DNA from 2 places in the Terrimonas alba genome. Region 2 is predicted to be linked to the other one. Evidence: riboswitches for the same ligand, from Rfam matches in the RefSeq annotation. Region 2 holds a riboswitch; the other holds the start of a gene.
The links. Region 2 has a riboswitch for thiamine pyrophosphate ahead of obgE (GTPase ObgE). Riboswitches for the same ligand answer to the same signal wherever they lie in the genome.

Region 1 (7,702 bases), on a different contig from region 2:
GCCAAAAACATTTCCTTATCTCCTTGTTTAAGCCCTTTCCACAATGTTTCATCGTTGTTCATCATAAGCAATCGTAAACCAATATTAGCAAAATATCCGGTAACAACTTAAAATTAAAAATACAGCCGGCAAGCGGTTGGCTGGCAGTTATTTGTTAAAACGTTATAAATGGATTGTCGCCAAATAATATACCCGGTTTGGGACTCCCGTGCCTGGTCCGGCACTTGTAGCCATGTATAGTGGAGACTTGGGACCAATGTTGTTCCCGCCCGTTAAACGAGGTTTATATGTCGTTGTTATGCTACAAAAAGATTGTTAATACGCTTACGAAAAATCGATACAAGAGTCTATTTTTTTCGGCTGCCGGGTGTCTTTACTTTGACAGTAAATCAACAGCTCATGAAAAACAAAAAAAGAGTGATTGAAGTGATCACAGAATTTCCCGTGATCCTCTACACGCTGAAGACCCAACGGCAGGAAGAACTTGCCGATTACATCCTGGATGCCTCCAATTATGGTCAGCCCACCAACCTGCTGACTGTTGCCAACCCGGATAGTTTGTTGTTGAACCTTAAGCTCCCTTTTACAGCCGCCATTGAACTGGTAAATTCTGCCATGGAACAAAGTGACCGCCTGAAAGTAGGTATGATCACCCGTGAACCCAGTACCTTTTATGCACGACTTTGCGCCAGTTTTGCCGAGGAATATCTGGTTCATCCTTTAGTAGATATGAAACAAATGCCGGATGCGATCGCCTTTCGACAGTTGAACTGATTGCAGAACCCTATGCACTCAAAAGCGATCAGCTTACCTTATTCCTGTATTCGCCATTTCTAACGCCCGGCTTAATTGTGCATTTAAAATTCCCTGCGCCTTTTCGTGCAAGCCGTAGTTATAGTTACCACTTTCAACAATGATATTTACGCCTGTTACCTTTTCTTTTTTTAAAAGCGGAAGATCATCCGGATGAAGCTTAAAATGCAGAATTGATTCCTGGCCGGTTGGTGCTTCCAAAAAATCAGTCATTGTCCCGCTGACGATCTGTAGTGTTATTCTTTTCCCGCCGGTTGTTTTTAATATGGCCTTGCTTTCTTCATCTGCGGTCACTGATTTTTCCCTGCTCATGGTAATACCAAAGGAAACGATGGTGCCGGGCTTACCTGTTGAAACAGCAGAACGTAATTGCGTTGTTACCTTGTTGCCAATGGTTTGGCTGGAAAAAAGTGTTTGCAACCCGGTGGTCCAGATAGTGTCGTTCAAACGTTGATTGACGACCCGCCTTTGGTCTACCTGCGAAAACAACATCACGGGTAACAGTAGAAAGAACAGATTGAAATATTTTAGAACTATGTTCACGCAATTGAATTGTGCACATTTCTATGTGCCAATCCAGTGCCAAAAATTTCATGCTATTGTCAAAGCCCGGAAATAGGGTGAGCACCAGAGCTTTAAGTCGTTGTATTGTTGCCGACCAACCGGAAATTATCAACCGACTTTCCATTCAGTTGCTTTTGCCATCGTTCCAATAAAGGTTGTTCCAATTTAAATTCACGATATTCATCAGGACTCATAATAGGTATTCCTTTTACAATAGGGTATACACGTTTACATTCATCACAGATCAGCAATCCTTCGATTATATTTTCATTGAGATCCTTTGCAATGGTTGTTAACGCCAATTCAGACTTATCAAAAGGGCAACAAAGTTTTTTTATCGTTTCAATTCTCATGTTCTATTTTTTAATTTTTCGCGGTATTCTTTTATTGACTCATCCGGCCTGTTTGTATTCATGATGCCGGAGACTACAGCAATACCTGCATAATCCAGTCCGTCCAGTTTATCCATATTTCCGGGATTTATACCTCCCGCCAAAAAAACAGGTAAGGAAGAAATTTTTTTTGCCTCACGGATCGTGTTGAAATGCACCAATTCGCAACTGTTGCTCGTGCGGGAAGGAAACATTGAACAGAAAGAAAGATAATCCAACTGCTGCTCATTTGCCCAATGCACCACTGATAAATCATTATTACAGGTAACGCCGCTTATAAAAGACCTTTTTACGATTTCTTTTATCAATTGATAATTTCCGGGGATTTGATCAAAATGGACGCCATCCAATGGGATATCTTCTAACAATTGCCACCTGTTATTAATGATGACAGGAATATCTCTTGCATAGCACAGCTCACAGATTTTGTGCAGCAGCTTATGTATGTTTTGGCCAGGTAAAAAATTGTCCCACACTTGCAGCGCCGCTATTTCCTCCTGCGCACATCGTTCTATTTTATCCAGCAGCGCAGTTTCCGCTATGGAAGGATCAACTACTACATAAATACCGGGTTTTATATGTTTTTTAAATGCTGTCGTCATTTCCATCCTGAATTAAATGCGGTAAAGAAAGCTGTCCAGTAAGGATCTTCTTCAAAATAAACTACATCCCTCGCTGTTCCGTTTTCAATCAATTTGATGCCCTTGTTTTTCGCTGCCAATTCTCCCACTTCCACGCAAGCAATGTTTTCCCGGGCCAGGCGATTGATCACAGCGGTAGCTGTTTCTTTTTTACAGGCAATAATCATGGAACCGGCGCCAATACAATGCTGCGGATCTAACGAAAATAATTTGCAGACTTCCTGTTGCAGGCGACCGACAGGTAATCTTTCATTATAAACGATCGCACCATTATCCGAAGCCCTGGCCAATTCGTATATCGCACCCAGTACACCGCCTTCTGTTACATCATGCATGGCAGTTATATCGTCATATTCCCTGTTTTTTCCGGCAGCCGTCAAAGCATCTTTCAAGGAAGATGTATCATAAAAGCTATCGCAGGCTTTTTGAAAAAGTTCCGTTCCCAATTTGTTGCGAACGGTTTCGGGAAAGCTCATCGCAAGAATAGCTGCCGAAGAGATCGCACATGTCTTAGTAACTAAAATGGAGTCTCCCGGGTTGGCATATTTGGATACAAGCATTTTATTTTTAGGTGCAACAGTAATAAACGTACCGCCACCGGCGATGGTAGAATTTTGGCCTTCAATAAAACCAGTATGCCCGCCTGTTACGGCTACTCCAATCTTAGAACAAAACTGATGAATATAGTCCCAGTAAATTTTAAAATCGCTTTTTGAAAACCCAGAAGGGAGATTCAATACAAACTGTCCATACATAGGTGCATACCCTGTAGTTGCCATATCATTGGCCATCAGCTGTACGGATAACCAGGCAGATTCTTGCAGGCCTAATGTTGGAATAAGAGATAAAGGATCGCTGGTCAACGCCATAGCCATTTCACCCGGCAGATCAATGAGAGCGACATCTACACCAAATTGGGGCCCGGCGATGACTTCAGCACGATGTCGCCCGCATTTGTTGCTGATAAACTGTTCAAATAAATGATGATCTATTTTCCCAAGCTTCTCATTTATCTCATTCATGCCACGTCATTTAGTTGTATGTATAGGCCGAAGAAATCTCCCAGCGGTAAGCTCCATTGCTGAACTGGAAACCATTTGGGAAGACCGGTACATGTCCATTCAATGGAATAGTCTCTTCCTTCAAGTGCCTGGTGAATGATCTTCGTAAGCTGTGCAGGTGTGTAAAAAGTAGCGGTAATATAAAAAGGATTTTTACCGAACAATTGCTGCACCCTTCTTCTGACCACTTTGGTGGAGTTTCGGTTCATCATTCCCATGGCTATTCCATACTTGGCAACCCGTGCGGCCTCCCTGATCACCTGTACGGGATCTTTGTAATATTCAAAAGTGGTAATAAATGCCAGGGCGTCAAACACATGGTCTTTGAATGGCATATAATGTGAGTCCGCCATTACCAAATCACCTTCGAAAAGTTCAATGGCCTGCGATAACATGAGTGGCGAGATATCGCCACCGGTCGCTTCAATGCCTATCTCTTTCCACCAACGGGTAAAGCGGGTAGTGCCGCAGCCAAATTCAAGCAGCGTTTTTATCCGTTTGTCTTTTGAAACAAGCTGCTCCATTATTTTCTTTTGCCAGATCTCGGCCCGTTTGTAGCGGCCTTCATACCACTGCTCGTATGTGTCAGTATGTTCACGGTTGAAAAACCACTCCGGCCTGTTTTGCCAGTTTTGCTGGCTGCGGGGAATCAGTTCAGCGTTTGCTTTTTGTATTTCCATTTCATGTTGTTGTTTAAAACAAAAACTCCATTCGATTGGATAAACAACAGAATGGAACATCAAATGAAAATATTTTCAGTTGCATCCCTACGTTGGCATTATCCAAATCAGGTTCCGGGTATAATCTCAGCCTGGCTTCTACGAGGCACCCCGTGCTTTTGCGTTTGCAAATATATTTAAATCGTTTTCAGGAGAAAATTTAAAAAGCGGTGATCATCGTTCTTCAAATTCTATCAATACTCAATAATGATTAAGGTGATGTTATTTTAAAGATTGTCAAACGTAAATAATCATAGTTTGTCATGCATGGCTTAAGCCTGTGCAGCTTTAGTTGATTCTGCCGGAAAGTTTATGAAAGCGTTTGATTGATGTCGTTATTCAGAAGCAACAGGGATCACCCGAATAGAGTTGCAGATGACAGCACTTCTTACTTCGCTAGTTTAATTGCGGTGTTTAACCGATCTGCCACATTATCCCAATTGATTATTTGCAGCATTGTATCCACAAAATCCGCTCTCTTGTTTTTGTATTTAAGATAATAGGCATGCTCCCAAACATCTACCACCAGCAAAGGAATGACACCCCATTGCGTAAGTCTTTCATGATTTTCACATTGCAGTATGGTAAGTTTATCCGAATAAGGCTGGTAGCCTAAAATACCCCAGCCATTGCCATCAACATCTTTGGATGTTTTTGCCAAATACATTTTCAATTTGTCGTAACTGCCAAAATCTTTTTCAATTCGCTTTAGCAATTCGCCGCCAGGGTCAGTCTTCTTATTTGTTAAGTTTGTCCAGAAGATGGTATGCAGCACATGCGAGGAAAAATGATAGGACAGTTTTTTGGTCCAGTAATCAACCGTCTCCAGGTTATTTTCATCCATTGCTTTGCGGATTTTTTGCAGATCAACGTTTGCCGCTTTTACAGCCCCGCCATGATGAAAAGTATGATGCAGGTAAACGGTTTCTTCATCCATATGGGGTTCGAGAAAATTTTTGTTATAAGGCAGCGACAGGTGCTGAAAATTGCCGTTCGCATCTGTCAATTTATCCAGGCCATTTTCTTCATAATGCTGCGCCAATACAGAATTAGTGGGTAAAATGCTGGTAGCTGCTAAAACACCTGAAGCTGAAATAAATTGTTTTCTATTCATATCATTTGTTTAAAAAGGATACCCAGGGCTGCACCAATCAGTATGATGTACGGCTCCCGGATTCTGGTAATGTAAATTAAAACAAATACCGTGGCAGTCGCTATTAAAGCCGTGGGAATGTCGACAATAGTTCTTGTAGCCATTACTACTACTGCACCCGCCAATGCACCGATTACCGTTGCCGTAATTCCATCTACAAAGGCTTTAATACTTTTATTGCCGGCTATCTTTTTAAAATACGGGGCGGGCAAAATCGTAAACAGATAGCAGGGAAGAAATGTTGCCAATGCTGCGACACAGGCGCCAGGAAAGCCAGCCACTAAATAACCAATAAAACCAACGGTGATAACCACAGGGCCAGGTGTGATCATCGCTACTGCCACAGCATCCAGGAACTGTTGCTCGGTGAGCCAGTGATTTTCCGCTACCACTCCGCTGTGAAGAAATGGAACGATAGCCAACCCACTTCCAAAAACAAAAGCTCCCGCCTTTGTAAAAAAGAGGGCTATTTTACCAAGCACACCCATTTCATAATCCCAAAATCCAATTTGCAGGAGAACGATTGAATTAGCTGTTTTATTGGTCAACCATTTTGGCGGCGCCTTCATCAACATATAGAATAAACCCGCACCTACGAATAAGAGGATTTCTTCCCTTTCTATTGCAATGGTTATAATTGCCGACACTATAAAAAAGAGCCATAACAAATAGTTCTCTTTTAAAGATTGCAGGTTAAACCTTCCCACTGATTTTGTCGTGAGTTTGTAGCAACTCATGGAAATAATACCGATTACCGCTGCGCCGACTCCATAAAAAACAGCCTGCATCCAGGGCAACCCGCCATACAATTTATAAGCAATGCCCAACACCACCACCATCAAAAATGAAGGCAATACAAATGCAAGCCCCGCCAATGTTGCCCCGGCAACCCGGTAATGAACAAAGCCAAGATAAATTGCTAATTGTGCTGCCAGTGGGCCCGGCGCTAATTGGGCCAACGCCAAACCTTGTTTATACTCGTCTTCGGAAATCCAGTTGCAATCTTCAACCAAATCGCGGTGCATATAGCCTACCAGGGCCACCGGTCCTCCAAAACCATTGGTGCCGAGTTTCAGAAAATAGATTATCAAATCCTTCAGCGAATAGTTGGGTGTACCGGTGTTCATACTTTTAAATCAGGGTTCCAGCTGTGACGTTCATCAGAAACATATTTTGCCCAACTGTACAGGGCGTCATACATTTTCATTCCGATTCTTAACATTTCGTGATCATCAGGTATGTTATAAGAGAGGCCTGCTGAAATGGCCCATAATCCTGCAGCTTGCGGTGCCAGATCAAAACGATCAGTATCCGCTCCACGTACAATAATGGCCAACCGCAACAAAGCCGGATCGGCCAGTTGATGCTTTTTAATAAAAAAATCAAAAGTGCAAAACTCTCCGTCGTGTGAATATTCCACGTTTGGAATGTCATAGGGTATTGCGTCCAGTTCTTTTGACCTTGCCAGCACTTCGTTTACCGGCACATAGACAAATTCAGCGTCCTTGTCTACAAAATTTTTAATGAGCCAGGGACAGGCAATCCTGTCTATTTTAGGTCTTGCTCTTGTTATCCATTTCATGTCAGCCAGTTTAGAAAGCAAATATGCTTTGGAATTAAGGCCTGGAAATAGAATGCATTTAACCTTTTGTACGTGATTGATCTTTTGCTAAATCTTTTTTATATGCTGAAGGGCTTTTCTCAAAATGCTGTTTGAAAATTCTTGTAAAATGACTTTGGTCGGAGAAACCCGTGAGGTAAGCTATTTCGGTCAAAGAATAGCTCGTTGTCTTCATTAACTCAACGGCTTTTTCAATACGCAACTTTCTTATGTATTCGCCAAATGAAAGGTTGTTGAAATACCTTGAAAATTCCCGGGATAGATAGGAAGGATGTATATCCAGGCTTTTTGAGATGTCAGTTAAAGTTAAATTAGTATCCACCTGGTCCTGTATTATTTGTTTCAGCTCTTTTACCCAATCAGGTGTTTTTCTTTGCGCAGCTTTTTGTTTGATGAATTTATTGAAGACCTCAATGAACAAATGGTCAACAGGGTTCTGTGTATGCTTTTCTTTTTGCAGATGCCTGGCCCAACTGTACAAGGCATCATAAATCATCATTCCCTTTTCAAGTAATTGGTAATCGTCTTTGATGTTGTAAGCCAAACCCGCCGAAATGGCCCACAGGCCGGAAGCCTGGCTGGCGATATCGTGCCTGTCAGTGTCTGCACCTCTTACAATTACTGCTAAAGTATGTAAGGCTGCATCTGTGAGTTGATGTTTTTCAAGAATATAATCAAATGTGCATTTGTCCGCATGATGCGAGTACTCTACGCCGGGAATGTCAAAAGGTATTGCTG
Region 2 (7,702 bases):
GATCGCTGCGGATATTATTGCCGATGTGTTATTGGGTAAAAAGAATAGTGACGCTGAGATTTTTAAGTTTAACAGGTAAGGTCACGAAGCCAATCCAAGCTTGACGCCTTGTGGGTAAATATCATAGATATGTTTCTCCTGCAGCCAGGATAATGCACCCCGGGTCCTTCTCACAAACCAACAAGCTTTTAAAATACGCACCGAAATGGTCTTAGTTGCCCTTTCCATATTCCCCTCTACCTGCCCGGTTATATATAGATAATCTTCTTCACTTCGCTGTACCACAGTCACTTTCTTATTGGCAAGTTTACGTAAGTCTGTTTTTTCCTTAATAAAACACAACAGCGAGTTTTCGTTGTCAACTTTAGCTCTCACTTCCAACGTAATTCTTTCTTTCTTATCCCGAAAACGTAAGAGCCCAAACTGTATAGCATCAATCTTTTGACCTATATATTCCATTTTCTTTTTCATTGCCATCATTTTAAAGTTTCCAAACTCTCCTATTATCCTATATTTTTTGGCAACATAGTTCTTGTTTGATGGGGAATCGCTACATGCTTCAGCATCCAATTAAAACCTTGTTCCACCATTGCTTCCAAACGGGATTTTTTCTTCTTTTCATAAGGAGCAGTATACTCTATAGAACTCATTGACATTTTAATGAGCATTACTTCACCGGTATGAGACCGGCTCATAGGTGCTTCCTCATAAAACGATTTGTTCATAATAGTAGCTTTGCCGCTCACTTCAACATGAAAAAAGTATCCCTTGCGATAAAAATGCAACCTGGCTGGAAAACACTGACCTTCTTCATACATACCCAGCAAGGGTTGGGGACATGTAAACCAAAGTTGTCCCTGGTCATCTACATGTAAAGCGGTAACAATGCTGTTGGGCATTTGAGTGAGTTCGTCGCTCATGCTATACATAATAGCCGTTCTGAGCTGGCTGATTTTTTCCCTGATGTCGTGGAGGTGTGTGTCTGTACTCATAGTAACTCTCTTTTATTCTACAATTGTCAAATGTGATACCAACGTTTTTTAATGCTGCTGCTACAACAAGAAGTGTGTATTCCTGTGCAACAAATTCTACAAACGAATGAAAATTCAGTAAGGGTATTTATGGATTCACTATGGTAAAAAAGCCTGGCACTCGTTTTTCAACAATTGTAATGCTATTATATTTATATGACTCAAAAGCTTCGCCTTTCGCATAAGAAAATATTACAACTGGATAAAAATACCCGGCAAGCTGCCCAGGCAGCCAATCTTTTATATGTCTCAGATCAAAAACCTGGCATCAGCCGGAAAAAGAAAGGGAAAAGCTATGTGTATATTTTCCAGGGCAAATTAGTTCGAAAAAAAGAAGTGCTGGAGCGGATAAAAAAACTCGCCATCCCACCATCCTGGACAGATGTCTGGATTTGTCCTTTCCCCAACGGGCACATACAGGCCACAGGTATCGACATGAATAAGCGAAAACAATATCGCTACCATAGTGGTTGGCATGGCCTGAGAACACATACAAAATTCCATCGGCTGTATGAATTTGGAAAATCACTACCCAGGTTGAGGCGAAAGACCAGGAAAGACCTGAAGGAAAATGGACTCACTGAAAAAAAAGTGCTGGCAACCGTCGTAAACCTGATGGAACAAACCCTTATCCGCGTAGGCAGTAACGGCTATGAAAAGCTATACGGATCCTATGGTCTCACCACGTTAAAGGACAAGCATGTAGCTATAAAAAAAGAAAATATCCGCTTTTCGTTTAAGGGCAAAAAAGGGATTGAACACTCCATTACGATCAGGAATAAAAAGCTGGCCCGGATCATCAAACAGTGCCGGGATATACCGGGTAAAGAGTTATTTCAATACTATACTGAAGAGGGACAACAAAAGAGCATTGACTCCGGAATGGTGAACAATTACATTAAAGAAGCGGCGGGAGAAGAATTCTCCGCTAAGGATTTTAGAACATGGGCCGGTTCATTGCATGCCCTGTGTTGTTTTCGAACGATGGCGAAGGGAGAAACAGCTACAGAGATCAGGAAAAATATTGTGTCTGTACTGGATGAGGTGAGTACAAAATTGGGCAATTCGAGGAGTATTTGTAGAAAATACTATGTGCACCCCAGCCTTATTCAACTGTATGAAGAAAGTAAATTAGAAAGTTATTGTAATTCTTCGCCCCCTGATCCAAAGGGGAATGGCCTTAGTGCTGAGGAAAAGATCTTACTCTCAGTGGTAAAAAAAACGATGTAAAAAATATCCGGAAAATTACTGGTATGGTTTTTATCCCACTTATAAAAAAGGTTATGAAAAACACGAGTCTTAATGCAAATCAAAGTAAACCAGTTGTTGGTAATAAGCCATCGCCTGAAATACGGGATAATCTTGACAGTCGCAAAAAGGAAGAACAGGATTTCAAAGGCGATGATATTACACACAACAAAAAAGAACACCATAAAGAACCTAAAACAAAAAAATAGTTTTTATACAACCGACCTTTTTTGTAAACCTTAAAAATGAATAATTATGAATATCAATGAAAAAACAGCCGAGGTTCTAAATGACCTGGTGCGTATTAATAACGATAGAATAGAGGGTTATACCAAAGCAGAAAATGAAACAAAAGCAGGTGATGCCGACCTGCAGTCGCTGTTCAGACAAATGGCTGCTGAAAGCCGCAGCTATGTAAATGATCTGAGCAAATACATTTCTGCAACCGGTAGCAACATCACAGATGATACTACCGTACGAGGCAAAATATACCGGGCATGGATGGATGTGAAGGCGACATTTAGCGGTAAAGACCGCAAGGCTATTCTCGCATCTTGTGAATATGGAGAAGATGCTGCACAAAAAGCGTATGATGCCGCTTTGTCAAGTGATGCAGAATTACCCACAGAGTTAAGACAGCTGATCATGGATCAAAAACAAAGTTTGAAAAAATCGCATGATCAAATCAAGGCGCTCAGGGATGCACAACATGCCTAGTTAGATAAAAGCACGGCATTTAACTGTTGTGCTTTTATTTAAACTCTTTAATTGACTCTAAAAACAACTTATGCAAAAAGATAGCACCACCGATGAAATGAAAACACTTTCCTCCTGCTTAAACAAATTGGTTTTAAGTGGATACACGGAAGATTTTAAAGCCGCCGAAAGAGGACTTCTCTCCTTGAAAAGCGAAAGAATTTACGAGCCGGCAGAAGTACACGTGGTGGATTTCTTCCGTTTTGAAGGAGCTAGTGATCCGGCAGACAATACGATATTGTATGCCATCGAGACTTCGGATGGTCTCAAAGGCACCCTGGTTGATGCCTACGGATCTTACGCTGATCCGAATGTCACTTCTTTTATGAAACAGGTAGAAGACATTAATAAAAAACCTGTGGTAAAAAATGATGCAGCTTCAAACAACTGATCAGTACATCAAGGTTTGCATGAAAAGCTGGCTGATTTGTGAAGCCAGCGTCCAGGCTGAAGTAACTGGTCTTTCTCCCAGGCAAAACCTGATTAAAGAATGCCGGGATTGTGCTACAGCGTGTTTTGCTATTGTATCGAGCCTGGTAAATAAGCTGCCTACGACCTGGATGACCTTGTATTAAACTGTCTTCTTCATTGCCGCCAATGCTCTAACGAATGCGCTAAATATGATGACGAGAATATTCAGTTTTGTGGAATGATAAGCGGCATTGTGCAGACACCTTAAAAGAAATTACAGTCATCAATCTCAATTAGCATTTAGCTGAATATTCTCTCCTTTCATAGCAATCTATATAAAAAACCGGTTAATTGATTAACCGGTTTTTCTTTTCATAATGCTAAATGTTGTTTCATCTAAACGCCTTTGGTTGAACGGCCAAATATGAGTGAAATAAGAAACAACACCAGGAAGATGAAAAATAAAATTTTAGCGATGGAAGCTGCACCCGCAGCAATTCCGCCAAATCCAAAAATTGCAGCGATTATTGCTACAACCAGGAAAATAACAGTCCAACGTAGCATAAATTATTGTTTTAAATAAAAAATATAATTGAGTAACGCATAGTAATTTAATGAAAAATCCGTGCCGCAGTAATTTTAAACCTGTAACACTAAAAAGCTGGGGAATTTATTCAGCAACCCGGCTGAAAGCCGCATAAATAAAGGGATTTTTTACTCATATAGCTGACCTTTTCAAGCAATAAACATGGTATAAATCTTTCTTTAGTTTTTATTAAAAGAGCTTATGCAAAAAGGTAGTACAAAAAAAATGGTGCGGCCACCACAACATCAACCGAGACCGGGCATTGAAAGCAGGATGAAACCAAATCCCGTTTTTGATTACCCGGAGTTGAAAGGAAACAACAGGTTAAAAAATAAAGTGGTGCTTATTACAGGTGGGGACAGCGGTATCGGAAGGGCTGTAGCTGTATTGTTTGCAAAGGAAGGCGCCCAGGTTGCCATCTCATACCTGAACGAGGATAAGGATGCGAGAGATACCATGGAGTATATAGAAACTAATTATGGCGCAGAATGCCTTTTGCTCAAGGGTGATCTTTCACGGGAAAGGCATTGCATATCCATCGTACAAAAAACAATAAAGCACTTTGGCAAACTGGATGTTTTAGTAAACAATGCAGCGATACATTATGAAAACAAATCTTTGCAAACAATCAGCAGTAAAGAATTGATCAGGACATTTGAAACAAATATTTTTTCTTTTTTCTGGGTTACCAAAGCTGCGCTTGAGCATATGAAGAAAGGAGCTTGCATTATCAACTCTTCATCAGTAACAGCTTATCGCGGTAGTGGAGCATTAATTGATTATGCGTCTACAAAAGGCGCCGTCGTTGCATTTACCCGTAGCCTGTCTTCCAACCTGGCAAAAAAAGGAATAAGAGTAAATGGGGTGGCTCCCGGCCCTATCTGGACTCCGCTGATTCCTTCCAGCTTTAAAGGCAAAAAAACGGCCCAGCATGGCAGTGACGTTCCACTTCAGCGGGCCGGAGAACCGGTAGAAATTGCGCCGAGTTATCTCTTTTTAGCCTGTTCTGATTCCAGCTATATGACTGGGCAATTTTTGCATCCCAATGGTGGGGAAATAATAAACGGATAAGTTCTGCACATAATAGCGCAATGGCATGCTTTTGGTACTTTATAAATCAAATCTCTTTTTGGGGGTGATTCAACGTAATCTGAGAATATACCCGTAAATACCTGATCTGGGTAATGCCAGCGAAGGGAACAACAAAAGAGAAAAGAAGGGTTTTGGTCAACACCAAAACCCTTTGTTTTTTAGCGATCATCTTTCCACAGCAGCCGAACATGTTTGGCTTTGTAAGAAAACTCAGGGCATTTATTGTCACCCTTTCCGGTGTATCCGCCGGAAGGAGCACAAATAAGATTGCAATCCTTGTCATATAAATTGTTGTATTGATCGCAGCAGGGACTTGAAAACAAAAAGACCCGTTTGTCCTCGTAAGTATATTCATTCACCTCAGCAGGAGGATTCCATTTTGGCTCTTTCCGGATAGCTTCTATTTTTTGTTGAATACAGGAGGGGATGCTGTCTTTCGATTTATTACATGTTTGATTTAACAAGGGCACGGCCAGCAAAAGGAAAATAAACTTCATGCTTTAATATTTACATTTTTGACACGGTATATTTGCATTTCGTTGCAAAAAAAAGACCACTTGGAAAAAACCAATTTCGTAGACCAGATTCGAATATTCTGCAGAAGCGGCCATGGAGGTGCGGGTAGCAGGCATTTTATGCGTAATAAGTTTACAGCAATGGGTGGCCCTGATGGCGGTGATGGTGGTCGTGGCGCTCATATCATCTTAAAAGGCAACAGAAACTTGTGGACACTGCTTCACCTTCGCTATTATAAAAATGTACTGGCTGAAGATGGCGGTGTTGGTACCGGCAATAACAGTACGGGTCGTGCGGGTAAGGATATCGTCATTGAAGTGCCGCTTGGTACCATTGCAAGAGATGAAGAAACCGGGATGCAGGAAGTGGAGATCTTAAGCGACGGCCAGGAAGTTATTTGGATGCCCGGTGGAAAAGGCGGGCTTGGCAACAGCCATTTTGCAACAGCAACTAACCAGGCTCCCGAATACGCACAAAAAGGATTACCAGGAGTTGAAGGTTGGAAAATTCTCGAATTAAAAGTGTTGGCCGACGTGGGCCTGGTAGGATTTCCCAATGCTGGCAAATCAACGTTGCTTTCAGTAATCACAGCCGCAAAACCCAAAATAGCCGATTACGCCTTCACTACTATCACGCCTAATTTAGGCATGGTGGAGTATCGGGATGGACGAAGTTTTTGCATTGCCGATCTGCCTGGCATCATCGAAGGGGCTGCTGAAGGCAAAGGGTTAGGCCATCGTTTTTTGAGACATATTGAACGAAACCCTGTCTTGCTTTTTTTAATTCCGGCTGATGCATCGGATCATAAAAAAGAGTTTCAGATACTTGTCAATGAGCTGGAAAAATATAACCCGGAACTGCTGCATAAACAATTTGTGATCGCCATCAGCAAAAGCGATATGCTCGATGATGAGCTAATGGCTGCAATCGAAAAGGAATTACCCGCTGAAATCCCCCACGTTTTTATTTCCTCCCTTACTAATAAAGGCCTGATCGAATTAAAGGATCTGCTTTGGAAAGTCCTGAATACTCCAACGGAGTAGTTTAATAGGTGTAATGAGTTTAAGAGGTTAGCTAGGCAAACCTTAAACTTTTAAACCTTTTGAACTTCTGGAACCTGTTCTTCTGCGCCACTTTTGGCCACACTTTTATTTTATAGTACGTTTGTTTCATACAAAAATCACATAACATGAAGAAGATTCTCGTTACGATTGCGCTATCTTTTTTGCTGGTACTCAAATCGTTTGCAGATGAGGGAATGTGGCTACCAATGTTGCTGGGCCAGCAGGTCTACAATGATATGGTAAAAAAGGGTTTGAAGCTGACCAAAGATCAATTGTATAATATTAATAAGGCTTCGCTGAAAGATGCAATCATCATTTTTGGCGGAGGTTGTACAGGAGAAATCGTTAGTGCTGAGGGTCTTATTTTTACTAACCACCACTGCGGCTATGATGCCATTGCATCGGCCAGTACACTAGATCATAACTATCTTCAAAATGGCTTTTATGCAAGAAATAAATCGGAAGAAATTCCTACCACCTTATCCGCCCAGTTTTTATTGAGAATTGATGACGTTACCAAAGAAGTGATGGACTCCTTACAAGGGCTTACCGGGGCAGACAGGTGGAAAAAACAAGCGTCGGTGTTGGCATCTATCAACACCCGGATGAGTGATCCAACACAAAATATCGAAACGAGAACAAGTCCTTTATTCAAAGGCAATCAGTTCCTGGCATTCGTTTACCAACGATACACAGATGTAAGATTAGTAGGAACACCGCCTGAAAGCGTTGGAAAATTTGGCGGTGACACGGACAATTGGGAATGGCCACGACATACAGGTGATTTTTCAATTTTCAGGGTTTATTCAGGCGCAGATGGCAGGCCGGCAAAATATGCGGAAGATAATAAGCCTTTAAAACCAAAATGGTTCTTACCTGTTTCCCTCAAAGGTGTAAAAGAAGGTGATTATGCTATGATATGGGGCTATCCCGGTAGTACCAACCGTTACGAAAGTTCCTATGGAATAAAACTCGCTACGGAGATTAACAACCCTACG

Region 1: another riboswitch for thiamine pyrophosphate. It lies ahead of ACFEL9_RS04135 (class I SAM-dependent methyltransferase); the one in region 2 lies ahead of obgE (GTPase ObgE).

Annotation. Positions count from the first base shown of each region.
Region 1 is NZ_JBHMQM010000001.1:1,031,849-1,039,550, forward strand. It holds gene ACFEL9_RS04105 (RNA polymerase sigma factor) at 1-65, opposite strand, end outside; gene ACFEL9_RS04110 (hypothetical protein) at 400-774, shown strand; gene ACFEL9_RS04115 (hypothetical protein) at 808-1,356, opposite strand; gene ACFEL9_RS04120 (Trm112 family protein) at 1,449-1,730, opposite strand; gene ACFEL9_RS04125 (thiamine phosphate synthase) at 1,727-2,371, opposite strand; gene ACFEL9_RS04130 (AIR synthase family protein) at 2,368-3,432, opposite strand; gene ACFEL9_RS04135 (class I SAM-dependent methyltransferase) at 3,429-4,151, opposite strand; TPP riboswitch at 4,219-4,314, opposite strand; gene ACFEL9_RS04140 (superoxide dismutase) at 4,579-5,304, opposite strand; gene ACFEL9_RS04145 (chromate transporter) at 5,301-6,470, opposite strand; gene ACFEL9_RS04150 (chromate resistance protein ChrB domain-containing protein) at 6,467-6,925, opposite strand; gene ACFEL9_RS04155 (chromate resistance protein ChrB domain-containing protein) at 6,984-7,702, opposite strand, start outside.
Region 2 is NZ_JBHMQM010000004.1:164,286-171,987, reverse strand. It holds gene ACFEL9_RS12770 (NAD(P)/FAD-dependent oxidoreductase) at 1-79, shown strand, start outside; gene ACFEL9_RS12765 (hypothetical protein) at 82-471, opposite strand; gene ACFEL9_RS12760 (hypothetical protein) at 504-992, opposite strand; gene ACFEL9_RS12755 (DNA topoisomerase IB) at 1,188-2,261, shown strand; gene ACFEL9_RS12750 (hypothetical protein) at 2,315-2,488, shown strand; gene ACFEL9_RS12745 (PA2169 family four-helix-bundle protein) at 2,535-2,996, shown strand; gene ACFEL9_RS12740 (hypothetical protein) at 3,067-3,426, shown strand; gene ACFEL9_RS12735 (hypothetical protein) at 3,404-3,610, shown strand; gene ACFEL9_RS12730 (DUF1328 family protein) at 3,843-4,010, opposite strand; gene ACFEL9_RS12725 (SDR family oxidoreductase) at 4,234-5,103, shown strand; TPP riboswitch at 5,154-5,248, shown strand; gene ACFEL9_RS12720 (DUF6970 domain-containing protein) at 5,283-5,621, opposite strand; gene obgE (GTPase ObgE) at 5,682-6,683, shown strand; gene ACFEL9_RS12710 (S46 family peptidase) at 6,830-7,702, shown strand, end outside.